2 regions of the Bacillus sp. C1 genome follow, and region 2 is predicted to be linked to the other one. Evidence: a T-box and tRNA genes for the amino acid it is inferred to sense, from the RefSeq annotation. Region 2 holds a T-box; the other holds one or more tRNA genes.

Region 1 (7,986 bases), on a different contig from region 2:
AAGACTGGTTTTAAATCCGGGCCATTATTATTGTCCCCTTTTGTTTCATACATCACTTTCCCATTGGCATTTTTCACATCAATAATACGGTGCGTTACAATTTTGTTCTCACTTTCTTTAAAAGTAATCACATCACCTTTTTGATATTTAGATCCGTCTTTCGTTGGCTCGATCGCAATAATTGATCCTGTTAAAAAAGTTGGCTCCATTGATCCAGATAGCACGGTTTTAAAATTATATCCCATTACAGTCGGATCCCCGCCGCTTGCTTTTGATGAAATTACAATAAACGCTAAGCAAACCATTACCGCAAATAACACAAATGAGATGACGTTACTTATAATCTTCCAAACTAGTTTCATCTGTATCTCCTCCTCTTTAGTATATATATGCACGTAAAAACTAGGATATCCTAAGGTGTTCTTAAAAGAGAACTTAAATCAATACTATAATGAACGAACAGAAAACGCAATAAAAAATAGGCAATTGATCATTGCCTATTTCGCTTCTGAAGCTGCGTTCTTTTTAGCTTGTCTTACCATATATAAACCGATTATCACAAAGGTAATAATTCCAGCTCCAATGCTTATCATCCACCCAAAAGGATAAGTAGGTTTAGCTGGCTTTATATTTTTTTTCGGCATGGCAAATGTAACATCTTCTTTAGAAAGAACATTAATGTGTTCAATCGTTTGATTATTTTTCATCACATCAACTGTTCCAATGACATCCCCGCGATGAATCCCTTTTTGATATAACTGTTCTGCATCAAGCGAATTTGCTCGAAAGCTTGTTTTTACATTTTTCCCTTCATCTTTCTTCAGCACCAATTCCGCATTTTTTTCAAGTTCACAATCTATATCTTTCTCTAAATATGTTGCTTTCTGATGCCAATTATTTTTATCTACGACAATTTGTTTCTCAAATTGCGAAAAAGAATGATCCGCAATTTGCCGCATATCTTCGTAAATTTCTGGTTTTTGTGATGCCATCACAACATTGACAATGCGGTTACCATCTTTCTCATTTAATAAAACAAGTGTATTATGCGCTTCATTCGTAAAACCTGTTTTCCCGCCAATACTATATGGATTTTCAAAATAAGTCGCCTTATTAAAAATCGAAACCGTTTGTCTAGATGTTGTAACCGTCGTCCGTTTCGTATTCATCGCTTGTAAAATCTCAGGGTATTTCTGAATCCCTCTTGTAATCATTGCCATATCATATGCCGTCGTATAATGATTCGGATCATGCAAACCATTTGGCGTTATAAAATGACTCTCCTTTACCCCTAGCTGCTTCGCTTTCTCATTCATCATCTTCGCAAAGTTCTCTATATTGCCGCCAATTTTTTCACCAATCGCATACGCAACATCATTCGCACTTAATACCATTAACACCATTAACGCTGTATCACGATTGACTGTTTCCCCTACTTGAAACTCAAGCTGATAATTACTCTTTTCCTGATCTAATGCCGGTTGTGAGAACGTGAATTGATCGTCTTTCTTCGCATGCTCCATTAATAAAATTGCAGTCAATACTTTCGTCATACTTGCTGGAAATGCGCGCTGATATGCATTTTTGTCGTACAAAACATCCCCTGTTTTTGCATCAATAGAAACAGCAAACTGACCAAATACATGCGGCCCCGGTCCTGAGGGCGGCACTGACCCAGCATTCGTTTCAGCATACAACGTCATAGGCGTTAAAAAGAATACACACATCGCCATCACAAAAACCAAAATCTTCTTACAATTCAACATATGACTCTCCCTTTTCTATTTTCTTTCACTCTATATACTAATTCTACCAATCTAACATAGAATTGGAATTGAAATGGAAAATCAATTACCACATTTCACTATATCATAATTTTACAAGGAAAGACATAATTATGCGGATAAAAATAAGAAGGACTCACTCTTGCTTATCCTTCTCATCCACTAGTAAATCTATTAAATTATTTCCTGCTTCTTCTTCCGTAATCTCATCCGTCATTCCCATAAAAGACCAACCCTTTGCATCTACCCATTCAATGAACTCATCTAAAAACTCATCATGAGACACATCAACATCAAGAATCGCCCCATTAATTGAAATCGTTCTATTCTTAGGCACACGCAGTTTGAAAGTTTTTCTGACCATTGTATATACCTCTTTAATAAAAATAGTTTATAAATCTATTTCCTATTTCTGTTATACCTTATTTCCATGAATTTGTAAAAAGAATATCCTACCAAACATAAATATAAAGCTTACCATATTACTGTATATAGTCGTCATAAACACTAGCTCTCAATCAAAACAATCAATACATTTTCTGAATAAAAAATAATATGAAATCAATCCATTTAATATGATATTATGGATTAATTTCTTTCAGAAATTATGATTCATACTAATATATAGGAGCATTTATGAACAATCAAAATAATAATGAAACACCCAATAAAATAGCTGTCTTGGTTATAATTTCAGGCTTATTTTTACCCATTTTCCTTCCTGCATTTTTAATGTTAGCATTAGGAAAATGGATGCCAGATGAAATTATGTATCCAGGAATCATGTCATTATTCATTTTATCCATTGAATTATTTATCATCGCAGCCATTTTCACAAAGATTTTAAACATGTGTGAATTGACCGAGGAAAAGCTCGACGAATTAGGATTTTTAGGCTTTACCATTTCAGTAGCTACATCGTTCCTTGCTACGTATGTAGGATACTTTGGACTCGCAAAGATCAAATTAACTTCCGTTCAATTATCGCCTCATGGCATTTTAATTGTAGCGATTGTTTCTACTATTATTTTAACTATTTTATTACAGGTACTGGAACGGTTTGATGATTTAGGTGAACAAAGCGAAAATAAATAGATTTTCATTCAAGAAGGTACACTTTAAAAACAAAGTATACCTTTTTATTGTATAAAAATATCTACATTAATAATTAATAAATACACTGTCTTGCTAAGAGACGGAAAATCAATCCATTTTCATGATTGATTCATCTTCTTGTAAACTATATAAATACGCAATTCTACCAAATCCTATTTTAAAGATTGTAATGAAAAACTATTGTAAGATGCTACTTATTTTTGTATAATTGACCTTACAGAATTATCAGATATATCAAAATCAACATTTTATCATGATCCTGTAGCTCAGCAGGGAGAGCGCCACCTTGACAGGGTGGAGGTCGTGAGTTCGAGCCTCTCCGGGGTCATACTGAAAACCCTTGATAAACAAGGGTTTTCCTTATGTATAACAGCTATCTAAAAATGCTGAAACAGTCCTTTTGGGGCAGAAATGGGGCAGAAAATATTTTTTAAATGCTTTTTATTCAGCGCTTCAATAAAATTTCACCTACGTCCTCTCATTTTTCGCTGATTTTTTTGAAGTATATTTTTTATAATGCCATGTAACTCATCTATAATTTCACCTTGTAATATCTCTGTCACATCATTACTATTCAACTTTCTCGGTCCTCTAACACCTTGGATTCTATGGCCTTTTTCGTTCAATTTAACAGCTACGTTTGCAATATTGTTATCTAAAGCATACTCATATATTGCCTCTGTCTCTAAAGACGTCACCTCATAGTTTGAAACCAATTCAATAAAATGACTCCACTTTTCAACTAAATCTTTTGCTTGCTGTAAATTCACCTTTCCCCTCTCCTATCACTTTTAATTTATAGAGTGCATGTTTATCACTCAATCACTAAAAACATTAACAAATCTATACAATAATATTAAGAATTATGCATCTCACAAACCTAAAACTTAGGATTTCTTAGTAATTTTGCAATAAAAAGAGGGACTCTTATTTATGAGAACCCCTTAAATGCACTCTGTATTTAATTATTAGAGTACAATACAAACAAAATATACAAGTTAATTAAAGTGTATCTTAAAAAGACAAACTATTGTTATCTCACTTTTCAATCTTAGTATGCGGTATCTCATAAATGCTATAAAGCATGTGCTCAATAATTTTTAAAGCCTGTGCGATAGTCTCTGGACTATAGGTAATCATTTCGTGTGCTGCATAGTTTCCCATACCTCTAACTTGGTGTAAAACACCTTTATGCGATTCTATAATATATTGTTGTTTATGTAACTCTTCAATTTTTTCATGAAGAGAAAGATTTCTCATTTCAGGATTACCACTTTTATCGAACTGCAGTTCTTTATTTTTAATTTTTTGTATTTGTACAATTCCCTTCTCTTTACATATCCCTTCCAACAGCATTCTAATTCCCATACTACAAAGTAAAAACATTTCTTTACGATATGCCTCTATTACTTCTTCACGTAAATCAAAAATAAAATCAGGGATATTATTGAATTCATAGATACTTTTATACTCTAAATATAAACCTTTTGTTTCTTCTTTAGGTTCCTCAGGATATACCGTATACTCCTCATAACTCTCCCAATTACCATCGTATCCTATTTTCAACATATCTTCATCACAATATGCCCTCAAAAAGGATACTTCATCACACCCCAAACACTGCACTATAGAATAACTATCCCTATATTGAAAATCCTGAGATTCTTCTGGCGTGGCTAACTTAATATACTCTAATTTCTTCCCTTCGTTGTTCTGTACATGCATGTGGTTTGTTTTCTTTTTACAACTATAACAATATAACTGTTGATCAATTCTTTCCATTTCTTCTCTCCTACTAAATATTATTTTTGCACTCTAAAATACTCAAGATAAAACTCTTTCATTTAGAGTTTGCTATAACAAACTGATTCTTTTAAGCCTTCAGTATCCATCTTAACATTGAATATGTTTAAACTATCATTAATTCCTTTATAAACAAAATGTCAAGTTTTGTTAGGTTTCTTGAAAGCACTATAATAAGCCGAATATAATTATCTACAAAAAATGTATTTTCCATTAACGCTTTTGTTTAACATTCTACCCTTCAAACCTAAATATCATTTTTCGTTTATTCTTTCCCACTCATCAACAAATAATTTTCTTTTTACTGGATCATTAGTAGTAACTACATTAAATCCTAATTTTTGCATTCCTCTTAATCTCTCTTTAGAAATATTTAAATGAGCATGCAAATCCTCCAAACGTTCATCACTCATTGGAACTTTTCTCAAGTGATAAAAGAAAGATTTTATAGTATCCTCATCTTCCTTTTGATATTTTCGAGTATTTTTAAAATATCCATCTTTTTCATAATTACACATAACATAAGGGGTCTCACGAATAGCTTTTCCCACTTCTTCATAAAATACACTCAATTGATCGTCTACTAAAATATCTTCTAAGATTCCTTTAGGGACATTTTCTAAATACCTTTCGTTAAATACACCACCATCCAGATTAGGGTTAAAACTTTTCAAATAATAATCAGGTTTAAAAATAAGAATTAAAGATAGCGCCGGAATATCTTTATCATAACAATCAAAGTATGCATTGATTGTCGTATTTGAAACTTTAAAAGAATATTTTATACAGGCGGATCGATTTCTTAAACCAGCTTTTTGGTATTCTTGTATTAAAAAATCCAACAATGACATTTCAACATCTCCTTAAAACGATTTTCAATATTATACCATGGAAATATATAACACAAAAATCAATTCTCGTATTCTACTTTTTATGCTATAAGTCCCATTGATTTTTTAATTTATTCACAAGTACCATAGCCTTTCCACTATCCTTATTTATATCTGGATGAAATTCTCTTGCTAATACTCGATAGAATTTTTTAAGCAGCTTCTGTTCTTCCTCTGTGTAGTTACTCAATGAAGCTGATTGGTTACTACCACTTTGGGATAATGCTTTTAAACCATTATCCCAAAGATGATTTATATATTAACAATCGCATCTCTCCACTATAACTACTGGTTAGAGTGGAATCGAAGTTCAGTTCGTTTATTTTGTAAAACTCAATGTAGTACTACATAAAAAGGGTGCAGTACTACATTGAAATGTTGCACGCAATCCATGCCTTATATGTCTGAAAAGCAACATACTTATATTTTGAGTTTGTTTTGCAAAAGGAGCGAATGGTAACATTTCTTTTGTGAACGGTAATATTACTATTAAAATGTTTCACATTTTAATGAATTGATTTTGCTTTACATTCCAATAATCTCACTTCAATTCCCTTTAATATCAAGAAATTAAAGACATTAAATTAAGTGATTTTTATTTTGTACAACATTACCATAAAATCCTTATCATTTCTTATCAATAGTAACAGTCAACATACATATATTGAGTTCGTTTGTTTTGTAAAATTCTATGTAATACTACGCAAAAAGGGTGCAGCACTACAATGAGTACTACATATAAAAAGGTGCATTATATAGGTTAAAGTAACATTTTAGGCATTCAAATTTGTTTTGCGAAGAGAACGCTCCTTTTAGTAATGGTAACGTTACTTTTAAAACGTTCCATAAAACAAGCTTATTCTAATGGAGTAACGCAGGAGTACTCTATAAAAGTACTCCATTAATCTTTTATCTTACAATGGTAATTGAATCTGATTATTAATATTCTGCCACCACTGCTCTTCCTTGATGTATTTTTTTGCACACTGAATATTTTTACAATAAACCCCAAATTTAGCAGCTGATAATTTTTTAACTTCGGCTACATGTCCACATTCTTTGCAACGAGTCTTTGTCTTTTTATTTAACATATATCAATCACCTCTAATTTTCTTTTATAGAAAAGTAACCATTACAAGTGATAATGTCAATACAAAGTAAACAGCTATCCATACATAAGATTTGTCACAGATTTTAAAGAGAAAAAGAGTAACTTTACACTACCCCTCTATAAGATGACTATTATAATTTATTTTCACCTTTAGTAAAGATCTTCTGCTGCTGGCTCATCGTAACTACGATAAGAATCTTCAATTCTCTTATTACAGTCGCTACAATAATCCCAATAACCCCATTCCCCTGGTTCAGAGAAAATACTACTATTTTTTTCACAATTACAAAATTCTTGTTCTTTTTCAGTAATCATAACGCACCATCCTTAATTCATTATTTTGCACTGGAAATTTCACGAAGACATAACACATCTTTGGAATCTATCTTCATAATACTTAGCTTTTAGTTCATCGATCTTTAAAGTAAGCCCAATTCTTTCTGCAATTTCTATCGTTTCTCCCCAAAGCCCATTTTTGTGATTAGGCCAATTCTTCATGTATTCCCCTAAATTCATTTTTGTTAATTGTTTGAAATTATTATCAATAGATTCTCGATTGGATGGAACCCCAAAAGAAATATTAGTTACCGCTCCATCTTCTAAGTCAATTCCTTTAAAAATAGGAGTCGATATTTCAATATACGGATTAACATCATGTTGAAATGGCGAATGAGAACGATATAGTCCTACATCATAAGGAAATCCATCTAAAGTAATCCACGAATGACAAAATGGAAAAGGTATTTTTGAAGAATTAGTAAATCCAATTTCTAAATTCGGCTTAAATCCTTGCTCTTTAAGTAAAATATATAAAATACTTGAAAGTGCATGACAAGCTCCAATCCATTGCTTTCTCATAGCATGATTAAAAACAGCGAAATATGTTTCCACCAATCTCTCGTTATTAGGAATTTCTGATGATAATTGAAGTGCTCTTTGTTTCCAAATATCTACAGGCTTTTGAATTTTATCGATACAGCATTTCTTATATTTCCGTCCACTTCCACAAGGACATGGTTCATTACGTTCATACATATTGTTTTATTCCTTCCTTAGCTATATTTTACATAATAGAGTGTATTAAACTTAGACACTCGTGAAGGTGTATTTTCTTGTGGTACCTTTTTCTAATCTATGAGTTGTATTAAATTTGAACAATTTCTTCTTAGGTGTCCAATTTGTCCAATAAACAACAGGTCCATTGAGTGAAAATACAGGTGAAAAGTATAGTAAATATTTGTTTGAAATAAAGATTGATCAAAATGGATTCTTTTCTATTTCT
Region 2 (7,986 bases):
TATCATTATTCGGTTTAATAGCTGCTACAATGCCCTTATCTTTCCACTCTTGAATAGCTGCTCTTCCTGTTTCTTCAGAGGAATAGAGACCGCCTTGCACAAAATATAAAGTAATTGGTTCTAAAGCAGCAGCGTTCCCTCCTTTCGTTTTTTCTACTTTTTCCTCTTCAGCCGTCACTTCTTTTTGCTCTGATTGATTATTCTGTTCTCCACTTGTTCTCGTAGCTTCCCGAACCGTACCTTGTCCCGTTAACAAGTGAAGCATTCCCATCCCTAACACTGTACCAATGATTATGGCAGTAGCAACTGTAAAGATAAGTATATTATTCCACTTCTTCCGTTGCCGCTGAATAGATGGTAGCTTATTCTTTTGAAATGGCACTACATTTTGTGACGCCTCGCTATCAACTACCATCCAGTCAAACTCTTCTTTTTGTTGCTTCTTTTCCTCATACTTCGCTTCCGTTCCGTTTACTTTAACTGAGATTGTTCGTGATTGCTTGTCCATACCCTCACCCCTCACCTCTTATCATTGTCCGCATCATAACATACTCACTACATAAAAAAACGAGATATCTGTCAGAGGGATTCGTCAAATTGTTGCATATTGTTATCTTATATGTATGCATTTGACTTCATTTGTAGAACAAAAAAACTAGGACATGCTGCCCTAGTTTTTTTCACGAATATATTTTCGAACCTCTGAAATGAAATAAAGGGAGCCTGTGATAATGAACACATCCCTTTCTTGCAGGTTGTTTATTTTCGCATCAATTGCTTCTTTCCAATTCTCAAAAATTTGCTTTTTCTCCTTATTTGAATAAGCAGCAAGCTCCTTAGCCGGGATCGCACGATCAAATGTGAATGTTGTAAAAATCATTTCATCTGCAACTGTTTCTAATTGTCCTACCATATTTTCTAGTTGCTTATCACCAAGAGCAGTAAATAACACAATAACGTTTTTATCATTGTAATGAGTCTCTACTGTTTTCACAAGACTCATAATCCCTTCCGGATTATGAGCACCATCAATAATTACATCCGGATTACTTTGCATTCGTTCAAATCTTCCAATCCAGTATGCTTCACTTAACCCTAAGCGAATTTGCTTTTCCTCCATTAAGAATGATACGTATATTTTAAGATACATAACCCCCATCAATGCTAGTGCTGCATTTCCAACTTGATGACTTCCTTTCATTGAAATCCGAACTTCCTCAAAAGAAGAAAACGGACAAGAAAAATCAAAATACTCTCCCTCTTGACTAGAACGCTGATGCGCTGCTGTAAATTGCTTTCCGAGTTCATAAAGGTTTGCATTTTTTTCTTTAGCAACTTTTCGAATCACCTCAAGTGCTTCCTCATCTTGTACCCCCGTAATAACTGGAACCCCTGACTTAATAATCCCTGCTTTTTCATACGCAATTTCTCCTAACGTATTCCCTAAAATATGCATATGATCATGACCAATATTTGTAATCAACGTCAATACAGGATGAACAACATTTGTAGAATCATAACGGCCGCCAAGCCCTGTTTCAAACAAGACGATATCACAGAAGTTGACTTTACCAAAATAACAGATTGCCATTACTGTAATGATTTCAAATTCCGTTGCTTCTCCTAAGTTCGTTTTATCTAATTTTTCTACAACTGGTTTAACCAAATTTACAAGCTCAGTAATCTCTTCATCTGTAATTGCTATTCCATTTACACTAATCCGCTCATTGAATGTTTCAATGTATGGAGATGTAAATGTACCAACTTTATACCTTTCCGCTTCCAGCATATACCGCATATATGTTAACGTGGAACCTTTTCCATTTGTTCCTGCAAGATGAATGCATTTTATATGATGCTCGGGATTCCCAAGTTCCTCTAGCATCCATTCCATTCTTTCTAATCCTGGTTTAATTCCAAACTTTAATCGGCTATGAATCCAGTCAATTGCTTCTTCGTATGTAAGTACCACGTATGCATTCCCCTTTCAAAAGACAAACTTCTTGATTCTATTATACGCAAAGAAAAGAGACTCACCAATATAGTGAGTCCCTTAAAAATGATTTTTATTTTTGAAGATCAGCTAAACGTTGACGAACTGCTTCACGTTTTTCTAAGTAATCTTGCTCTTTCGCACGCTCTCCTTCAATAACTGCTGCAGGAGCTTTTGCTACGAAACCTTGGTTTGAAAGTTTCTTCTGTACACGCTCTACCTCTTTATCAAACTTCTCAAGTTCTTTTTCAAGGCGCGCTTTCTCTTCATCAAGATTGATAAGATCAGCTAACGGTAAGAATAATTCTGCACCTGATACAATTGCAGTCATCGCTTTTTCTGACGCTTGTAAATCCGTCTCGATTGTTAATTCACTTGGATTACAGAAACGCTCAATGTAAGAACTGTTTTTCGTAAGCTGTGCTAGTACCACTTCATCTTTTGCTTTAATTTGCAATTGAACTTTTTTACTCATTGGCGTATTTACTTCAGCACGAATGTTACGAACAGAGCGAATGATATCAACTAGAAGGTGCATTTCTGCTGCTGCTTCTTTGTCTTGTAAATCTTCGCGAACTGTTGGCCACGCTGCTACTGTAATAGACTCGCCTTCATGAGGTAAGTGCTGCCAAATTTTCTCTGTTACAAATGGCATAAATGGGTGTAATAAACGCATCGTTTGATCTAGTACGTACGCTAAAATAGAACGAGTTGTTTTCTTCGCTGCTTCATCTTCACCGTATAATGGCAGTTTTGCCATTTCAATGTACCAATCACAGAAATCATCCCAAATGAAGTTGTATAATGCACGACCAACTTCACCAAATTCATATTTATCCATGTTACGCGTTACACTTTCAATCGTTTCATTTAGGCGAGTTAAAATCCACTTATCTGCAACTGACTTTTCACCAGTTAAGTCGATATCTTCATACTTCATGTCATCCATATTCATTAATACGAATCGTGAAGCGTTCCAAATCTTATTGATGAAGTTCCAAGTAGATTCTACTTTCTCCATGCTAAAGCGTAAATCTTGGCCTGGTGCACTTCCTGTTGATAAGAAGAAACGCATTGCATCTGCACCGTACTTTTCAATAACATCCATCGGATCAATACCGTTACCAAGAGACTTACTCATTTTACGTCCTTGCTCATCACGAACTAAACCGTGAATTAATACATCTTTAAATGGACGCTCTCCTGTAAACTCTAAACCTTGGAAAATCATACGAGATACCCAGAAGAAGATAATATCATAACCAGTTACAAGCGCGTCTGTTGAATAGTAACGTTTGAAGTCTTCTGCATCTTCATTTGGCCAACCAAGTGTTGAGAACGGCCATAATGCTGAACTAAACCATGTATCAAGTACATCGTTATCTTGATTCCAATTTTCAATATCTGCTGGTGCTTCTGTACCTACGTACACTTCACCAGTTTCTTTATGATACCAAGCTGGTATGCGATGTCCCCACCATAATTGGCGAGAAATACACCAATCGTGAATATTTTCCATCCAGCGTAAATATGTGTTTTCAAAACGCTCTGGTACGAACGTTACTTTTTCTTCTTCTTTTTGTTGCAGCGCAACAGCCTTTTCTGCAAGTGGTGCCATTTTTACGAACCATTGCGTTGATAAATAAGGCTCTACAACTGCTCCGCTACGTTCACTATGACCAACAGAATGCATATGAGGCTCGATTTCTACTAATACACCTGCTTCTTGCAAGTCTTTTACTAACTCTTTACGGCATTCAAAACGGTCCATGCCACTGTATTTACCAGCTTTTTCATTCATTGTACCATCTTCGTTCATTACAAGAATGCGCGGTAAATCATGACGGTTACCTACTTCAAAGTCGTTCGGATCATGAGCTGGTGTAATTTTTACAACACCTGTTCCAAAGTCTTTTTCTACGTATTCGTCAGCGATAATTGGAATTTCACGACCTACGATTGGAAGTGTAACTGTTTTTCCGATTAAATGTTTATAGCGCTCATCTTCTGGGTGAACTGCTACTGCTGTATCACCAAGCATTGTCTCTGGACGAGTTGTCGCAAGGCGAATGTGACCAGAACCATCTGTTAATGGGTAATTCATATGATAGAATGCACCTTGTACATCTTTATGAATTACTTCAATATCAGATAATGCAGTACGTGTCGCTGGATCCCAGTTAATAATATACTCACCGCGGTAAATTAAACCTTTTTCGTATAGTTGAACGAATACTTTATTAACCGCATCAGATAAACCTTCATCTAATGTAAAGCGTTCACGAGAGTAGTCTAGTCCTAAACCAACTTTTCCCCATTGCTCGCGAATGTGAGAAGCATATTCTTCTTTCCATTCCCATGCTTTTTCAAGAAATTTCTCACGGCCAAGGTCGTAACGTGAAATCCCTTCTTCACGAAGCTTTCCTTCTACTTTCGCTTGTGTTGCGATACCTGCATGGTCCATACCAGGAAGCCATAATACATCGTACCCTTGCATACGTTTTGTGCGTGTTAAAATATCTTGAAGTGTTGTATCCCACGCATGACCTAAGTGTAACTTACCCGTTACGTTTGGAGGCGGAATTACGATTGTATACGGTTGTTTTTCCGCATCTCCTTTTGCTTCGAAATATTTGCCATCAAGCCACCATTTATAAAGACCTTCTTCCACGGACATATGATCATATTTAGTCGCTAAATTCTTTTCCGTATTTGACATTATTTTCCCTCCTTAAAATAAAAAATGTCCCTCATCCAAAAAGGACGAGGGACATCGTGGTACCACCTTTATTTACAAACAAATTCAAAATTTGCTTATACTCTTAATTTGATAACGGACAGATCCGTCTTTTCCTAATGAGAATGACTCCGTTCAGAAAAGATGCTCCAGGGCTACCTTCTAACATGACTATCTAGAGAATCTCACAGCTACTAATTCTCCTCTCTGCAGACGTTTAATGTTATACTCTTCCCCTTCAATGCATTTATATAATTGTTAGCTATTATATACAATAGTGTAAAAAACGAAACTACATTCGTCAAGATAAAAATAATTTTCATCCCCACTACTTTCTATACTTTCCTCATAAACATATACTATCGTCAATCAGCTTAACCGGTTTTATTACAATCTATACAAAAAGGGCACAAGCACATTAGGTACTTACCCGGCATATTGTAATATTACCTCTTCACTTGTTACGATTACTCACTTTAGTATGGAGGAATTATTATGCGACGGTACAGACGCACTTATAATTTTTCAACCCCTTCATGGGTTAGAAATTTACAAACAATATTTTCCGATTTTGCAATTCCCCTTACGATTTTCCAAGGAATTCGCACGTTGCTACTTCCGACCTTTTTAGACTTTATCATCCTTATTATCTTTGTTGTCGCAACGATTCGTTTGCATTTTCAGCCGTAGCCTCAATAATACTTGAGGCTACGACTATCCTTCATTCCCTTGCTGCGCTGCTTGTAATTGTGAAATAAAATATTCTACATTACTTACAAGCCAATGCGCTTGCTGCATTGTTTTTACACCTTGAAGTTCTTTCTTTTCTCCTCGGCTTTGCCCTTTACTTGCATAAGATTGAACTTGCTGAATAAATGAGGATGGGTATGTTAAGTACGTAAACATAAGGAGTTGTTCTTCTTTTGTAAATGGAAAATTCTTCTGATATACCTGATACCATTCAAAACGATCGCTTCTCGCAATTGGATATGTGTTCAATGAACGGGAATAAAAGCGAACAAGATCTTGAACTGGTGTGGCAAACCCCGACTTTTCTAAACTAATAAAATAACCGTTTCGTTCATAATCGAATAAAAAATGATTCATCGATACGTTGCCATGGATAAAAGACACTCGTGTTTTTTCTTTTTCTTTCATCGCTTCATGCCACTCCGAAAACTGTTTCGTTGCAAATTCACGAGCTCTCATCACATGATGAAAATACGTACAATACTGTAATTCAAACGGAGACATATACCATTTCGCCTCAGATTCCACAAGAAATCGTTCTAAAAACTCACCATCTTTCTCCCATCGGTCTGAAATATTTGTATAATGCTTCTCTAACACTTCTTCCGTATAGGTCTCTTCCTTTACCGTCCTTTGATGAAGTAGCGCTAGCGTCTGAAGCATTTTATGATATTGATCATTATCCTCTCCGCCGCCTTCTGCTCGCTCTAGCCAAGGCATTAAATAGTAACTATATGTTTCATCGTTCAAAATGTGATTTCCATCTATCGCATGATAAATGGGTGCATAATGTGTAAATCCTTTTTCACGTAAAAACTGAACATGATACACTAAATTATTTCGCTGCAATCGATGAGATGGTAATTTTTTTAATGCATATGGACCTTGATTTGTATAAATTTTTATGACACTACCGTGCTCTTCCATATGTTGGACATCCAATTGATACCGCTGTACGATTGGTGTATAACGATTTCGCAATTCTATATCCATACGAATGATCCTTTCTCATTCAAAAGCGTAAGATAAAATGAAACTTTAATCAGTGGGAGGTTCTTCATCACCCGCTGATTATTAGTCTTCACGAATCGGGCTTTTACGGGCAGCCCGACTCTCACCTAACTTCTTTGCTGTCGCTGAATTTTGAAGTGGGAGTCTTACTACCTGCAAATAGCAAAACTAAAATGACAAAAAAGAGATAAGTGGAGAAAATTCTCCACTCACTTTGTCTTTGCTTTTGACACCGGTATATATATAATTTGTCCTGCAGTTAAATATACGTCTTCTGTTTGATTCACACGATGTATATGCTGGATAGACGTTTCATATCGCTCCGCAACCGATTCAATTGTATCCCCTTCTTGCACAAAATACATCCGTAATTTCGTAAACTCTTCTTCCGGCTCTTTCGTAAATAATTTTGTTAAGTATAATGCATTTTCATCTCGCTGTGAGTACGTTGTTTCCTCTTGCTCTTCCGGTACTTTCTCTGTTTGCTGTTTCTTAAAATCCTTTCGACCGAATAATTCAAATTGTGGTGTCGTTTCTTTTTCTTCTCGTTCTTCTTCATACTCTTCTAACAGATGTTCCTTCTCTTCTTCCTCTTCTTCCTCTTCTACCTCTCGTTCTTTACGTTCTTCTAATTGAAACGGTTCAAATGCATAATCTTCCCATCCGTCTGATTCTGTATGAGCTGTGACTTCTTCTTCCACTGGTAAAGCATATTCATCCACTACTGTGTTTTCTGGATCTCCTTCAATTTCTTCTTCGTATACTTCATTTTGTAATCTCTCATTCTCACATAAACCAGAGATTGATACGTCTGCTAATAATTGCAAGCAGCCGTTTTCCTTTAATTCATAATCAAATTCCTCAATAGAAACATACAATTCTTCAACTTGTTTCACTCGATTTCGCGGAATCGAAATTTCTAACGGAAAAGAGTGTACAAGTTCGTTTACACCATCTTCTCTCGTTTCTACATAATCAATGGATTTCGCTGGAGATAACTCTCTTAGTGAAAACGTGGAATCATCTTTCCTTGCAACATATTCTCCCGTTAAATCCAATTGCCCTCTCACAATCACCTCGTATTCAAGTTCTTCTATCTCAACGTCTGGATCTAACGAAATTGACAAAAGTTCTTCGACTTCCTGTCCTTTTTGGAACCAAACTGATTCTTTTAATGAAAAACGTAATGAATGATCTGTTGCCACTTCTTTTCCCCCTCCCAAACTGTATGTCATTACAGATTTATGTGCATGGGAGTCATTTTATGAGTAAAAAATCGAACTACACATATGAGCTTCCTACTCAAGTCTTTCATATCAGCATTTTTTCATATGTTGAACATTCGACATCACCTATCGGTACTTCGACGATAGGTGACACAACAAAAAAAGGTTGTCAGAACTCTCCTGACAACCTTTTTTTACTTTATGCCTTTAATTTTGACATTGCCATTTCTGCCGCTGCAATTGTTGCTTCAATATCAGTATCACTGTGT

What was found. A T-box is a leader RNA that pairs with one kind of tRNA and senses whether it is charged. The one in region 2 lies ahead of ACX5JI_RS01060 (valine--tRNA ligase), so its partner is inferred to be a tRNA-Val.
Region 1: it has a tRNA-Val gene. The T-box ahead of ACX5JI_RS01060 (valine--tRNA ligase) is inferred to sense a tRNA for this amino acid. The anticodon was not compared.

Annotation. Positions count from the first base shown of each region.
Region 1 covers NZ_JBTMZT010000002.1:701,389-709,374, reverse strand. The annotation lists gene sipW (signal peptidase I SipW) at 1-362, opposite strand, end outside; gene ACX5JI_RS10100 (D-alanyl-D-alanine carboxypeptidase family protein) at 498-1,766, opposite strand; gene ACX5JI_RS10095 (hypothetical protein) at 1,921-2,148, opposite strand; gene ACX5JI_RS10090 (epimerase) at 2,421-2,879, shown strand; tRNA gene ACX5JI_RS10085 (tRNA-Val) at 3,156-3,228, shown strand; gene ACX5JI_RS10080 (hypothetical protein) at 3,365-3,670, opposite strand; gene ACX5JI_RS10075 (DUF4145 domain-containing protein) at 3,939-4,682, opposite strand; gene ACX5JI_RS10070 (hypothetical protein) at 4,958-5,554, opposite strand; gene ACX5JI_RS10065 (hypothetical protein) at 6,508-6,684, opposite strand; gene ACX5JI_RS10060 (hypothetical protein) at 6,855-7,019, opposite strand; gene ACX5JI_RS10055 (YecA family protein) at 7,059-7,739, opposite strand.
Region 2 covers NZ_JBTMZT010000001.1:201,339-209,324, reverse strand. The annotation lists gene ACX5JI_RS01070 (stage II sporulation protein B) at 1-508, opposite strand, end outside; gene ACX5JI_RS01065 (bifunctional folylpolyglutamate synthase/dihydrofolate synthase) at 671-1,972, opposite strand; gene ACX5JI_RS01060 (valine--tRNA ligase) at 2,067-4,712, opposite strand; T-box leader at 4,750-4,981, opposite strand; gene ACX5JI_RS01055 (YszA family small membrane protein) at 5,226-5,420, shown strand; gene ysxE (spore coat protein YsxE) at 5,445-6,473, opposite strand; gene spoVID (stage VI sporulation protein D) at 6,701-7,726, opposite strand; gene hemL (glutamate-1-semialdehyde 2,1-aminomutase) at 7,917-7,986, opposite strand, start outside.